DNA from 3 places in the Staphylococcus sp. HMSC071G07 genome. Region 3 is predicted to be linked to each of the others. Evidence: riboswitches for the same ligand, from Rfam matches in the RefSeq annotation. Region 3 holds a riboswitch; each other region holds the start of a gene.
What was found. A riboswitch is a leader RNA that binds a small molecule or an ion and turns the genes downstream of it on or off. The one in region 3 is predicted to bind thiamine pyrophosphate.
Positions count from the first base shown of each region.

Region 1 (4,177 bases), 500 kb from region 3:
GGATTTGTGATTGTTAAAACTGCGCTGTAATAAGAGCGCAGTTTTTCTATATGTATACGGGGGTTAGGCGAATTTGCGGGCCGCGACGCAATGTTTTATCACTTATAACAATTCTTATATTTATAGTAGCTCTAGTTGGCTATCACCATTTACTAGCATACTTTAGTCTGGTATTAATAATACTACATGCTTTGATTATAAAAAGAATGACGAAAGGCAATATGGAAAGTATGAATCATTATTTAGAAAGTGAGGTAATACTATTTTTGGTAAGGATAAAGATGAAGACCGTTTCGTGACGGAGAAAGCTTCGAGTGATAAGAATGTTAGAACTTATATACTAACCGACAAAGTGACTGGAAATCAGTATTTAGCAAGTTGGGTTTCAACAGGTGGTGGTCTCACTCCTCTACTTGATGAGAATGGGAACATTAGTAAATCAGACCGATACCCTGAATAATTTAAGAGCTGGATTTCGTTTACCCCTATCGTTAGATTTAAGTATAAATATACGTCGTTTAACATGGGGAACACTAACGGAATCCAGCTTCTTTTTTATGAGAATAGTTGTTTGCTATTTCGGTTAAATATACTTTCTTTTTCTTCTTCAGTGAAGTAATTTGTACGACTTATATCTTGCTGCATTTTATCTATCCAAGAATCTGGCGCATAATGCGCATCTGAACCGAAGAGCACATGTGACACATCTGTCGTTTCTTTTAAGCTTGCAAAGGTCGCATCCCCTGTCGAAAGCGCTGTATCGTAATAGAATCGACTAAAGTATTCCGAAACGGTTGAGTTTAACGTATTCCAGTCATCAAGACCATGTTTATACTGCTTAAACATCTTCGCATATTTCACAGGGTGTTTGATAACCGTCTTCACTAAATCTTTCTTCTTACTCCCCATCATCGGCTGTAAACGCGATTTCGGATCTTCCATAATATAGCGTTGTGTCTCTAACGCCTCATGAATACGCCATTTCAGATACGGTAACGTTCCACCTGCATGCGCGAGAATAAACTTCAACTGATCATAACGTTCCATCGTGCCACTGAGTACAAGGTTCGTTGCTGCGCGTGTCGTATTAAACGTAAATTCTTCGAGGAAATCTGCAAAGACATATTGCGGTTTCGCAACTTTATCTGACGTTGAACTTGGATGTACAAAGACGATACCTTGATGACGGTTAATCTCAGCCATCACTGAATCGAACTGATCATCACCTAAATACGCATCGCCATAGTTAGACAATAAACCAACGCCATCTAAATTTAATTCTTCAAGCGCATATTTCACTTCCGCGATAGACTCTTTGACATGCGGCATAGGGAGTAAAGCGAAACTTTTGAAACGCCCAGGATACTTCGCCTTGAGTTCAGCTTGGTATTCATTGACTTGACGTGCGACTTTCGCTGCTTTCTTTTTCTTAAAAGGAAGTGTCGCTGGCTCTGAAATTGAAGTCACACCGACATCAATACCTAACTCGTCCATCATTCGTAGACTATCTTCAGGCTCCCAATCTTTAATAGGATAACCACCTGCTGTCGTTACGCCAATCTTCTTCAATGCATGTTTATAAATTTGAGGGATAATATGATGATGAATATCTACTATTTGTGGAGACATGGTAAAACCTTCTTTCGGGATAATGTATTAGTTTCTACTATTATATTTTACTACTTGAACAATAGTAAACGCACTTACTCTCCAATATAAAATACAGATTAAATCAGAAGAAAATATATGTTTCTAAGAGACGCTCATAAGTTAATGTATTATTGTTTTTACTTTTTATAAAGCTACTTACAAAAGTATGTAAAGTTATTCATTCAATATAAGTTTGTAACTTCTGTTAATTATTGCTATGATATAAATGTAATTTCATATTACATTGCTAGGGGTGCTTTAAAGTGCTGAAAGAGGAGGATTCCTCAACCCTTTGGACCTGAACTAGATAATACTAGCGTAGGGAAGCAAATGAACGTACGAAGAGTAGTGAATATACAAGGGCTTAGTTGCTCTACTCTATCGTTTTGTAAGTCAATCCACGTGGGATTTCATATGGATAACGCGTGATTAGTGCGAGATTTATCATTATTAAGCACTTGCAGAATAGATAATGGCTTACACACGAGACGTCTCTATATGTCGTTCTTTGCGCATTCCTTCTTAAGGATGTGCTTTTTTAATATTTACTACTTAATTATAGAAATCAAATTGATTATATTCTTAACTGCCACAATTCACCTGCCTATCAGTTGATTTCTCTTAACCGCTTCTCTTGAACCTCTCCACTTAAGCCCTCCTAGCGCAATTTAATGGAGGAGGACTTTAATTTCATGAAACAAGAAAATATTGAACTTCAGAAAGCATTTCCCGCGAGTGAACGCGTATTTAGACAAGGTATGGATAGCGATATCAAGGTGCCTTTTAGAAAAATAAACCTCTCAGAAACAGTCTTTGAGAATGAAACGCGCACAAATGAACCACTCTATGTCTACGATACTGCAGGACCTTATCACTCTAAAGATTACGAAGTCGACGTCTTCAAAGGTATCCCTAAGACGCGTGAACAATGGATTGAAGATCGACAAGATACGCAAACGTATACCGGTCGCCGTGTACAGTCGATTGATAACGGCTTTAAAAAAGCAGGACATAAGAAGTTAGTTGAACATCCATTTGAGTATGACCCTAGAAAGTCTAGTAGCGACAAACCTGTTACTCAAATGTACTATGCCCAACAAGGCATCATCACGAAAGAAATGAAGTTTATCGCTTGCCGTGAAGACGTCGAACCGGAGTTCGTTCGTGAAGAAATCGCTCGTGGACGTGCAATCATCCCAAATAACGTCAATCACCCTGAATCTGAACCGATGATTATCGGTAAGAACTTCCAAGTGAAGATTAATGCGAATATCGGAAACTCTGCTGTCTCTTCATCTATCGAAGCAGAGATTGAGAAATTAGTGTGGGCGATTCACTGGGGCGCTGATACGATCATGGATCTTTCTACAGGTAAGAATATTCATGCGACGCGCGAATATCTTTTACGCAACTCACCTGTCCCAGTAGGCACTGTACCTATCTATCAGGCATTAGAAAAAGTCGATGGTGTCGCTGAAGATTTAACATGGGAAGTCTATCGCGACACGCTCATCGAACAAGCTGAACAAGGCGTAGATTACTTTACTATCCACGCGGGTGTCCGCCTGCAATACGTACCGATGACAGTCGATCGTCTCACAGGTATTGTCTCTCGTGGTGGTTCAATCATGGCGCAATGGTGTTTAGCGCATCACGAAGAAAGCTTCTTATACGAGCATTTTAGTGAAATATGCGACATCCTCGCTCAATACGATATCGCAGTGTCCCTAGGAGATGGCTTGAGACCAGGTTCGATTTATGACGCGAATGACGAGAGTCAAATTGCGGAGCTTAAGACATTAGGTGAACTGACAGATATCGCTTGGGACCATGGTGTGCAAGTGATGATTGAAGGTCCAGGTCACATTCCAATGCATAAGATTAAGGAGAACCAAGATTTAGCAGACTTCTACTGTAAAGAGGCGCCGTTCTACACTTTAGGCCCGCTAACGACAGATATCGCTCCAGCGTATGACCACATCACTTCAGCGATTGGTGCTGCGAACATCGCGAGCCATGGTACTGCGATGTTATGCTACGTGACGCCGAAAGAGCACCTCGGTTTGCCGAATAAAGACGATGTGCGTGAAGGTGTTGTTACCTACAAGATTGCGGCACATGCGGCTGATTTAGCTAAGGGGCTTAAAAATGCTGAAGAGCGCGACCATGCGATTAGTAAAGCGCGCTTTGAGTTCAGATGGATCGACCAATTTAATCTTTCATTAGATCCTGAAAAAGCTAGAGAATACCACGACCAAACTTTACCTGCTGAAGCTGCTAAAGTGGCACACTTCTGCAGTATGTGTGGACCTAAATTCTGTTCAATGAAGATTTCACATAATATTAGAGAAGAACATCAAGAGAAGTTAGAAGGTATGAAGGAAAAGGCCGAAGAGTTTAAAGAACAAGGAAGTAAGATTTATCATTAATTTGTGTATAGAGTGCGTTAAAGTAGTTTCATCGGACGAGAAGTATGAATTTTTATAGAGTGAACTAGCATGAAATCTTAAATCCAAAGGCATTAGAT
Region 1 covers NZ_KV804768.1:636,859-641,035, forward strand. Annotated here, with positions in the region: gene HMPREF2802_RS11850 (DUF6440 family protein) at 296-460, shown strand; gene HMPREF2802_RS07470 (amidohydrolase family protein) at 556-1,629, opposite strand; TPP riboswitch at 1,890-1,992, shown strand; gene thiC (phosphomethylpyrimidine synthase ThiC) at 2,343-4,079, shown strand.
Region 1: linked by a shared signal. The riboswitch ahead of thiC (phosphomethylpyrimidine synthase ThiC) and the one ahead of HMPREF2802_RS05010 (ECF transporter S component) in region 3 are both predicted to bind thiamine pyrophosphate.

Region 2 (4,177 bases), on a different contig from region 3:
ATCGCTGTGTGGAATTTGTCGTATGCTTTCTTAGCGATATCCACAGCATCTAAATCATCTGCGCTATCTGTTCCTTTCATCGTCGTGTCAGAATCAAGAAGCGTCAGAATTTCTGAAGCGTTTCCTTTAATGACTGTTGGACGAACCACTTTCAAGAATTTGCTGCAATAGGACTTACGAAACTTCGAAGCCCCTACTGCAACGGGATCAAAGACAATCGGACAGTCTTTCGATTGCGCGGTGTGAGCAATCGCTAACATGTCCTCACCGCGCGCTTGCGTTACTGTTCCAATGTTAATTAACAAAGCGCCTGCCACTTGAGCGAAAGCATCTGATTCTTCTGGCGCCTCACTCATAGCAGGACTCGCACCTATACTCAATAATCCATTTGCTGTAAAGTTCTTCACCACATCATTCGTGTAGCACACAGTTAATGGATTATTCTCTCGTAATTGATCTAACTTACTCATCATCTAAGCCTTCTTTCTTCATGTACGCGAAATGATTTACTGGGCCGCGTCCTTGCCCAATTTCTGGCGTATACTTAATGCTCAAGGCAATAAAGTCTTTCGCTTTCTTCACAGCTTCGTATATCGTACGCCCCTTTGCAAGTTCTGCAGCAATCACTGCTGAGAAAGTACAACCTGTGCCGTGTGTATGTTTCGTATTATAACGCGGTGATTCAAACGTGTAGACATCATCGCGAGTGAATAAATAGTCTTTCGCATGCGTACGACTTGTCGCATGTCCACCTTTGATTACGACACCCTTACTGCCAATTTCATCTATAAAGATGTGTCCCGCTTTGTAGACATCATCTTCAGATTCAATCTTCATCCCCACGATTTCTTCCGCTTCAGGTAAGTTCGGTGTCGCTACATCTGCGAGTGGTAGTAAAATGTTCTGTAAATTGCCTTTCGCTTGATCATCCATTAATGAGTCGCCACTTTTAGCCAACATCACAGGATCAATCACGTAAGGAATATCAGGATAACGCTCTAAATATTGACGAATTAATTTCATCATATCTTCTGACGCAATCATCCCTGTCTTGATTGCATGTGGAAGCTCATCGTCAAAAACGCTATCTAACTGTTCTTGAAGCCAGTCCAGCTCGAGGTTATGAATATGTTGAACCCCCATTGTGTTCTGAGCGACGATACTCGTAATCGCCGCCATTCCGTATACGCTACAAGAATGGAAAGATTTCAAATCTGCCATGACTCCTGCGCCGCCTGTAGGATCTGTACCTGCTATCGTTAAAGCAATCTTAGGCTTATTCATGCGTTTGACCTCCATAGTTCCACGCTTCTTGGTTGTAAGACATACCGAAGAAATTGCGTTCGTGAATTGTACTTTGTAAGAAACTTTCTTTCACTTCTTGACGTTCTTTGTCATCCATATCGGCAGTTAATTGATCCATTAATTTATCCATCACATCGACTAAGTCATCCATTTCTGTACTGTAGAACTCAAACCATTTCGCTAATACAGAATCACGATTGAGTGCATTGTCATTAAGCGCTCTCTTCGCAATGACTTGATAAACGTATGGACATGGTGCCATCGCTGCTATCGTATGGGCTGCGTTCTCTTTCGCATAAGCATTGTAATACATATGTTTGATGTAGTGATCGCCGCTCGGTGGCCAAACCTTTTCAGTCACAATCTCTTCGTAAGGTTTGTTCACGTAATCCGCTAAGATTTCATGCGCTTCAACTTCGCCATCCACGATAAATTGAATCTGTTCAACGAGGAATTTCACTTCGTCGAGACTTGGCACTTTAGGTATGAGTAATGCATAGATATTCGCAAACTCACGTAAGTAAGATGCGTCAGCTTTGAGATAGAAATAAACCGCTTCATTAGGCAATTTGCCGTGTAACATATCTTGGATAAAAGGATCGTTGTAAATGTCCTCGATAATAGGTTGTGATGCTTCTTTCAATTCTTCGGAAAACTTCATCATTATGCCTCCTAATAAAAAACTACATTCCAACGTAGGAATGTAGTTTTAGACAGAAACATATTGATATTAAGGCTAAAATACTACTTTCCTACGTTGGTACTAACCAATTCAGGTTATAAGGGTCTGACATACCGTCATCTCAGCTTACTAGCTCCCCTAGTAGTTTAATGATTTATTTGATTTAAACATAACAGATTTAGCCTTGTGGTGCAAAAGAATGCGTTGCAATTTCAATATGAACTATTATCTTATTGTTGTTCTTGTTTATGCACTTCAGTCAATTTGTCGATAATCGCTTGAGCTAAAGCTTGACTACCATCATATGCGAAATATTCCGTATGGTTCGCAGATTTCGCATACCAGTCGACCACATGTACATTTTTATACCGTTTCTCAGCGGCGTGAATCTCGCTGTTTACATGGTTCTGATAATCTCTAGGCACACGTGTGGTCACTAGATAAATATTCGCATCTTTCAAAGTGCCGATGAGCTCATCGAGTTGTTCTTTCGTAAAGTCGCCGTTCGTACCGAGTTCAAGAACAACGTCTTGTTTCGGTGAATTATAGTTACTATACGAACCTTGGACGAGTGGTTTCGCTTCAATGAGTTGACGCCCTACTTTACCGTCGATCACTGCTTTCGGTACTTTATCTTGGAAGACTTGACCGATATCCACCATTACGGAATCACCAATTAACAATGGTTCAATCTTCTTCAAATCGAGTTTCTTCGTATCTTTATTAATCTTCGGACCTGTCGTTGGTTGATGTTGATGCAGCTTTTTCTTGTTACTGCTAAATGATGTTTGTTTCTTCTCGTGGTGTTTAGAAGCAAGTGAGTCGAAACGTCCAGTATAGAGTAAGGCAATCGAAGCTACGAAGACGAGTAAAATAAGCCCACGTCCGAAGCGTTTGATTTTAATTGGATTAATAGAGAAAGCCTTCCAACCTTTGCGGCGAATCGGATTCTCTATACAATGATAAGATAGTTCTGTCATCGCTAACATGAGCGCGATATCAATCATATAGGCATACCATGGGATTTGTCCGGCTACAAAATGCTTGTGCGTAAATACGATGACTAGGAAATGCCACAAGTAGAGGCTGTAAGACCTTTTACCAATATAGACAAAGAGTGGATTACCCATCACTTTCGCAAAGTTACCTGAAGGATGCACTGCACTCGCAATGACCAACAACGTGAGTAGTGAAATCGCGTAGAATCCGCCGTGATAAAGCCAACTACTCTCATATTTTACCACGACGAAGAGCACGAGCAGAACCACTGTGCTGACTAAACCTATGATATCAATGCTCGACTTTAGACCTTTGGAAATATCTTTCTTGAGACTAAAAGGCGGCCATAAAAAAGCTAAAAGCGAACCTAATAGCAACGTTTGAAGACGCGTATCCGTACCGAAGTAAACGCGCGAAATATCGTGATGAAGATGGAACAATATCGCCATCGTCAACATCGACACTAAAGAGATAATGAAGAGCATTGACATGACGAGTTTCTTATTATTCAACTTTAACAATAAATAAAGAATGATTGGATAGAAAACATAATATTGTTCTTCAATCGCTAAGGACCATAAATGCTTAAACGGCGCTATCTTGAACTGATCAAAGTAATCTAAATGTTGGAAGATATACCACCAGTTCGACACGTAGAACAACGCAGCTAAGACATCTTTCTTCGTTTCAGTGATAATACTCGGTTCAAATATCAATATATAAATGAGCGTAATCACGATAAGGAAGAATAGTGCAGGTATCAACCTCTTAAAGCGTCGTAACCAGAATTGTCCAAGATTAATACCTTGATTGAGATAATACTCTGAGACGAGCAACGAGGTAATCAGATATCCCGATATGACGAAGAACGTGTCTACACCGAGAAAGCCACCCGTCAGCCATTGACTATTGAGATGATAAATAATGATGGCTAGTACAGCGACAGCCCTAAAGCCATCAAGACCTGGCATATATTTAGGTTTATACAATTTATGCGTACGTTTCATTTCATGATTTGTATTCATGCTGTCATCTTTCCTTCTTATTATGTATATCGAGTCGGTAGTGCTGGAGTTCAATGGAAATCGGAAATCTTTATGTGCGTAGTGGTGGTTCGTGCGAATTTGTGTAAGTTATTTACCGAATTAGGACGTGTGATGCCCCCTAGTCGATGTGATTAAATAACAAAGT
Region 2 covers NZ_KV804785.1:23,678-27,854, forward strand. Annotated here, with positions in the region: gene thiM (hydroxyethylthiazole kinase) at 1-470, opposite strand, end outside; gene thiD (bifunctional hydroxymethylpyrimidine kinase/phosphomethylpyrimidine kinase) at 463-1,284, opposite strand; gene tenA (thiaminase II) at 1,277-1,966, opposite strand; TPP riboswitch at 2,038-2,137, opposite strand; gene HMPREF2802_RS11025 (acyltransferase family protein) at 2,218-4,011, opposite strand.
Region 2: linked by a shared signal. The riboswitch ahead of tenA (thiaminase II) and the one ahead of HMPREF2802_RS05010 (ECF transporter S component) in region 3 are both predicted to bind thiamine pyrophosphate.

Region 3 (4,177 bases):
AAAAAGCAGATACAGAAACCGAGTTGATTTCCATATCTGCTTCTCATTCTCAATTTTAACTTTTTAAAAGTAAGAACTACTTCGAATTTAAAGTTTCCATTCTCTCTTTATCATTACGATCAGGCTCACGTAATTTAATGACGAAAGCAACGATGACTGCAATGAGCATAATGAACAGAATTGGCGTAATGAATGTTGAGAATAATTGACCGTGAATCATGATATTCGCAAACTCTGTAAATAATTTGAAGAAGAGTATGCTAATAATAAAGAGATGTAAATAATAGAATCGATTTTTAAAGTAATTGGTTAACGTCAATAACACATAAACGATCATGATTAACATGAGCAAGAATAAAGTGATCCACTCAATAACATATTGCGTTTGTGATAACTCCCAATTCCCTGACATAAACAAGGAACTTCTGTTGTGTAACTCAATGAGTGTAAAGAAGAGCATGATTCCTGCACAAATTAATTCAATATATAACGATTTCAACCATTTCGGTTTGCGCATCCATTTCGGTACATCATCTTCCTGAATATCGATGCGTTGTTTCCATTTATCAACGAATTGATCTTTCTTGTTACGCATTTTTTCAATATCCATACTACGACGTGTCTTATGAGTAATCTCCGTCGTTTTATCTTGTAAGTGTTTAATACGTTCTTTCGTTTGGTTCGTCATTGACTCTTTGTTCGTCCGTGATAATTCTGGTTCTTCTTCACCTAACTCTTGCTTAGTTAACGGAAGAGAGCGACGTAAGAACAAGAAGTTCCAAATCGCCATTTGACCGAGTAACCACATCACTAAGAAGAAAGCATTCACACTCAAGATGTCAATCGGGATAATATCATTATTGTCTACACGGCCATATAGCACAACTTGCGTGATAAGGTAAGAAATACCATAGCTAAAGATAATCCATAAATAATGATATTTACGATGATTCGGATTTAAATCATCTTTATAAACGATATAACCAATGTGAATGATAAAAGGAATCACAAAGATAATCGCAAAGAAACTATAAACTTGCGTCATCAAGACGAGTGTAATGATAAAGAATAGTATTCCGATGACTAAGAAGAATACAGAAATATCATAGTCGTAAGAAGTTGTTCTGAACAACAGAATACCTATACCGATAACTAATAAACCGAACAGAATGATGATAATCGCACTGACGATTGGAAAGCTACCAATAAACGTACTCATTACTCGAATAATTTCTGCAAAGAATGCGTTAATAAAGTCCCATACATTATGTATGTTTAAGTTGATCTTATCTTTCCCATTAAGCATGTGAATGAAAGATAAATTAAGTAATATAATAACACCTATTAACAGTGCGACTGCACCGATAATATAGCTGTATATAATTTCGGCGTGTTTTTTAAGGAAAGACATTCATTTCACCTCAAAACAATTATATATGAACATATCCATGTTGTCTCTATATCGTACAAGAAATAGGTCTAGAGACCGAAATTTCTCACACTTTTCTCGCTTATGATTAAACATGAGCTACAATGTCTGTTTCAGTATGTAAAATCATTGAAACAAGTAACGATGGTGCTTTGTCACACCAATTTATAAATTTAAGTTCTTTTCTGTAAACAAGCTGAGTCGCGATTTGTATTCTCGATCCCTACTTTATCTGTAAAAGTAAATGAAGCGTTTATAGCACACAGCAATCGCATTTGAACTTGAGCTTACCTTTCATGTGTGCACACTAACGCTTTGTTCGAATGTGAGATAAGTATGTAAATTATAACGCACGCGACCTATCAACTCAACTTACTTCTTCTATTTCCATTTCGCCCAGTAAAGAAACAGATTTTACAACATTATTGTGTGTAAATTATTTAAAACGGGTATAATACTAATGGTAAGAATAATCAACAAAGGAGCCTGATTCCCATGACAAATGAAGATAAGAACAAACAAGCAGCTGAACAAGCAAAAGAACAAGAAGAGCAATTAAAGGATAAGAAAGAACAAGCTGAAGATAACGTTAAAGAAACAAAACAGAACGTCCAAGATTCTTTAGATTAATAGCCAAACATCGTTCGAATTCTACACATTTTATTCGTAAGATAAACACAAACCCTATAATTATTAGTCGCAAGGCACGCGTCACTCACACCTAATATCATGTGGCGCGTGCATTTTCACGTGCTTTTTAATGTAATTATACTACTCTATGACCCCACTAAACCGAACTTCTCTGACATATCTCAAGAAAGCCTTGACAATCGTTCTCAACCAGTCTACATTAGAATTAAATTACAAATCAATCTAACGCACTAGGGGTGTTATGTTATAACTGAGATGAGGTAGAACCTCAAACCCTTTGAACCTGATCTAGATGATACTAGCGTAGGAAAGTGAGCGATTACTATTATGTTAAGCTCTGCCTTTTATGACTCGGCAGAGTCTTCATCCAATGTTTATTTCTTTCTGTTTGTTTTTCGCGCAACTTCTAGATGAGGTTGTGCGTTTTTTATTGGGAGGAAATAGATATGACAAGAGCTTCAAGAGGTTTAAAGCTTTCCGACATACTCGTCACAGTCTTAATCGCAGTCGTCTTCGCGATTATTTATAACGTTTGGAATTTCGTATATGATTTTTCTAAAATATCTGGTTTACACGTAGAAGAAATCGTCTACGGCATGTGGTTTATGGCAGCGGTCGTTGCTTATCTCATCATTCCTAAACCTGGTATCGCAATTCTAGCTGAGTTTGCAGCAGGTGCTGGTGAAACCATCGTCATGGGCCGCTTCGATGTCCCTACGATGATTTACGGTTTACTCCAAGGTGTCGCTTGTGAGGTTATCTTCCTCATCTTCCGCTACAAATCACGTTCAGCTGCAGTAGCTATGCTTGCTGGATTAATGGCAGCGATTATTACCTTGCCACTCGACTTCGCGTATGGCTACCTCAATGAGTTGACAGGTTGGAACTTAACACTGTACATCGTCTTCAGATTAATCGGTGGTCTGTTAGTCGCAGGTTTACTGTCTTACTACATCGTCAAGGTGCTGGATCAGACCGGAGTAACCAAACTCTTCAGACCTGCATCTAAAAAAGATTACGATAACTTGTAAGGAGACGATACTGTGCTATCGACTAAAAATTTACGTCTGAAGTATCCGAATGGTGAACATAAGATCTTCGACGGTCTCAATTTAACAATTCATGACAAAGAGAAAGTACTCTTACTCGGTCCCTCTGGGGCGGGTAAGAGTACATTATTAAATGTGTTAAGTGGCATCGTTCCTGAATTAATTGAACTTCCGATGAAATATGACGACTTACATATTGATGAACATTGTGGCATGATTTTTCAAGATCCTGACACACAGTTCTGCATGCCGAAAGTGAAAGAAGAACTCGGCTTTATTCTTGAGAATCGACAAGTGCCACGTTCCGAAATGGACCAAGCGATTCAACGCGCTTTAGATTCAGTAGGTCTCAATGTTGATCCTGATCAATACGTAAACCAGCTCAGCGGCGGTATGAAACAGAAATTAGCGATTGCAGAAACGTTACTGCAACAAGCTGAGACCCTTTTCCTAGATGAGCCAACAGCTATGCTTGATACAGAAGCCACAGCTGAATTGTGGAGCAAGATCAAAGATTTCTGGGAAGACCAAACTGTCGTGATCGTGGAGCATAAGGTTGAACATATTTGGGAACACATCGACCGTGTCATTCTACTCAATTATAACGCCGAGATTATTGCTGATGACAAACCCGAAGCAATTCTCGCTCAACACGAGGAGCTACTGACCGAGTACGGGGTATGGCATCCAAATGCATGGGATTATGCGCCCAAAGCACAGGATACATCCTCCACCCCTACTGAGCCTGTCTTTCATTATCAAGATGGAGCTATTCGTCGCGGTAACAAGACGTTGATCGCTCTTGACGAATTTACCGTTTCCTTAGGTGAGTGGATCACGATTACAGGTAAAAATGGTACCGGCAAAACGACATTGCTCGAATCTATGATGCAGTTAATCAAATACGATGGCAAGATGATCTATGACGGACATTATTTAAAGAAAATCAAGGATGCAGCGCAACATATGTATCTCGTGTATCAAAATCCTGAACTACAGTTTATTACGCAATCCGTTTATGATGAAATCTTTATTCAATTTAGTCAAA
Region 3 covers NZ_KV804768.1:141,778-145,954, forward strand. Annotated here, with positions in the region: gene auxA (lipoteichoic acid stability factor AuxA) at 77-1,411, opposite strand; gene graF (glycopeptide resistance-associated protein GraF) at 1,925-2,059, shown strand; TPP riboswitch at 2,303-2,407, shown strand; gene HMPREF2802_RS05010 (ECF transporter S component) at 2,527-3,111, shown strand; gene HMPREF2802_RS05015 (ABC transporter ATP-binding protein) at 3,124-4,177, shown strand, end outside.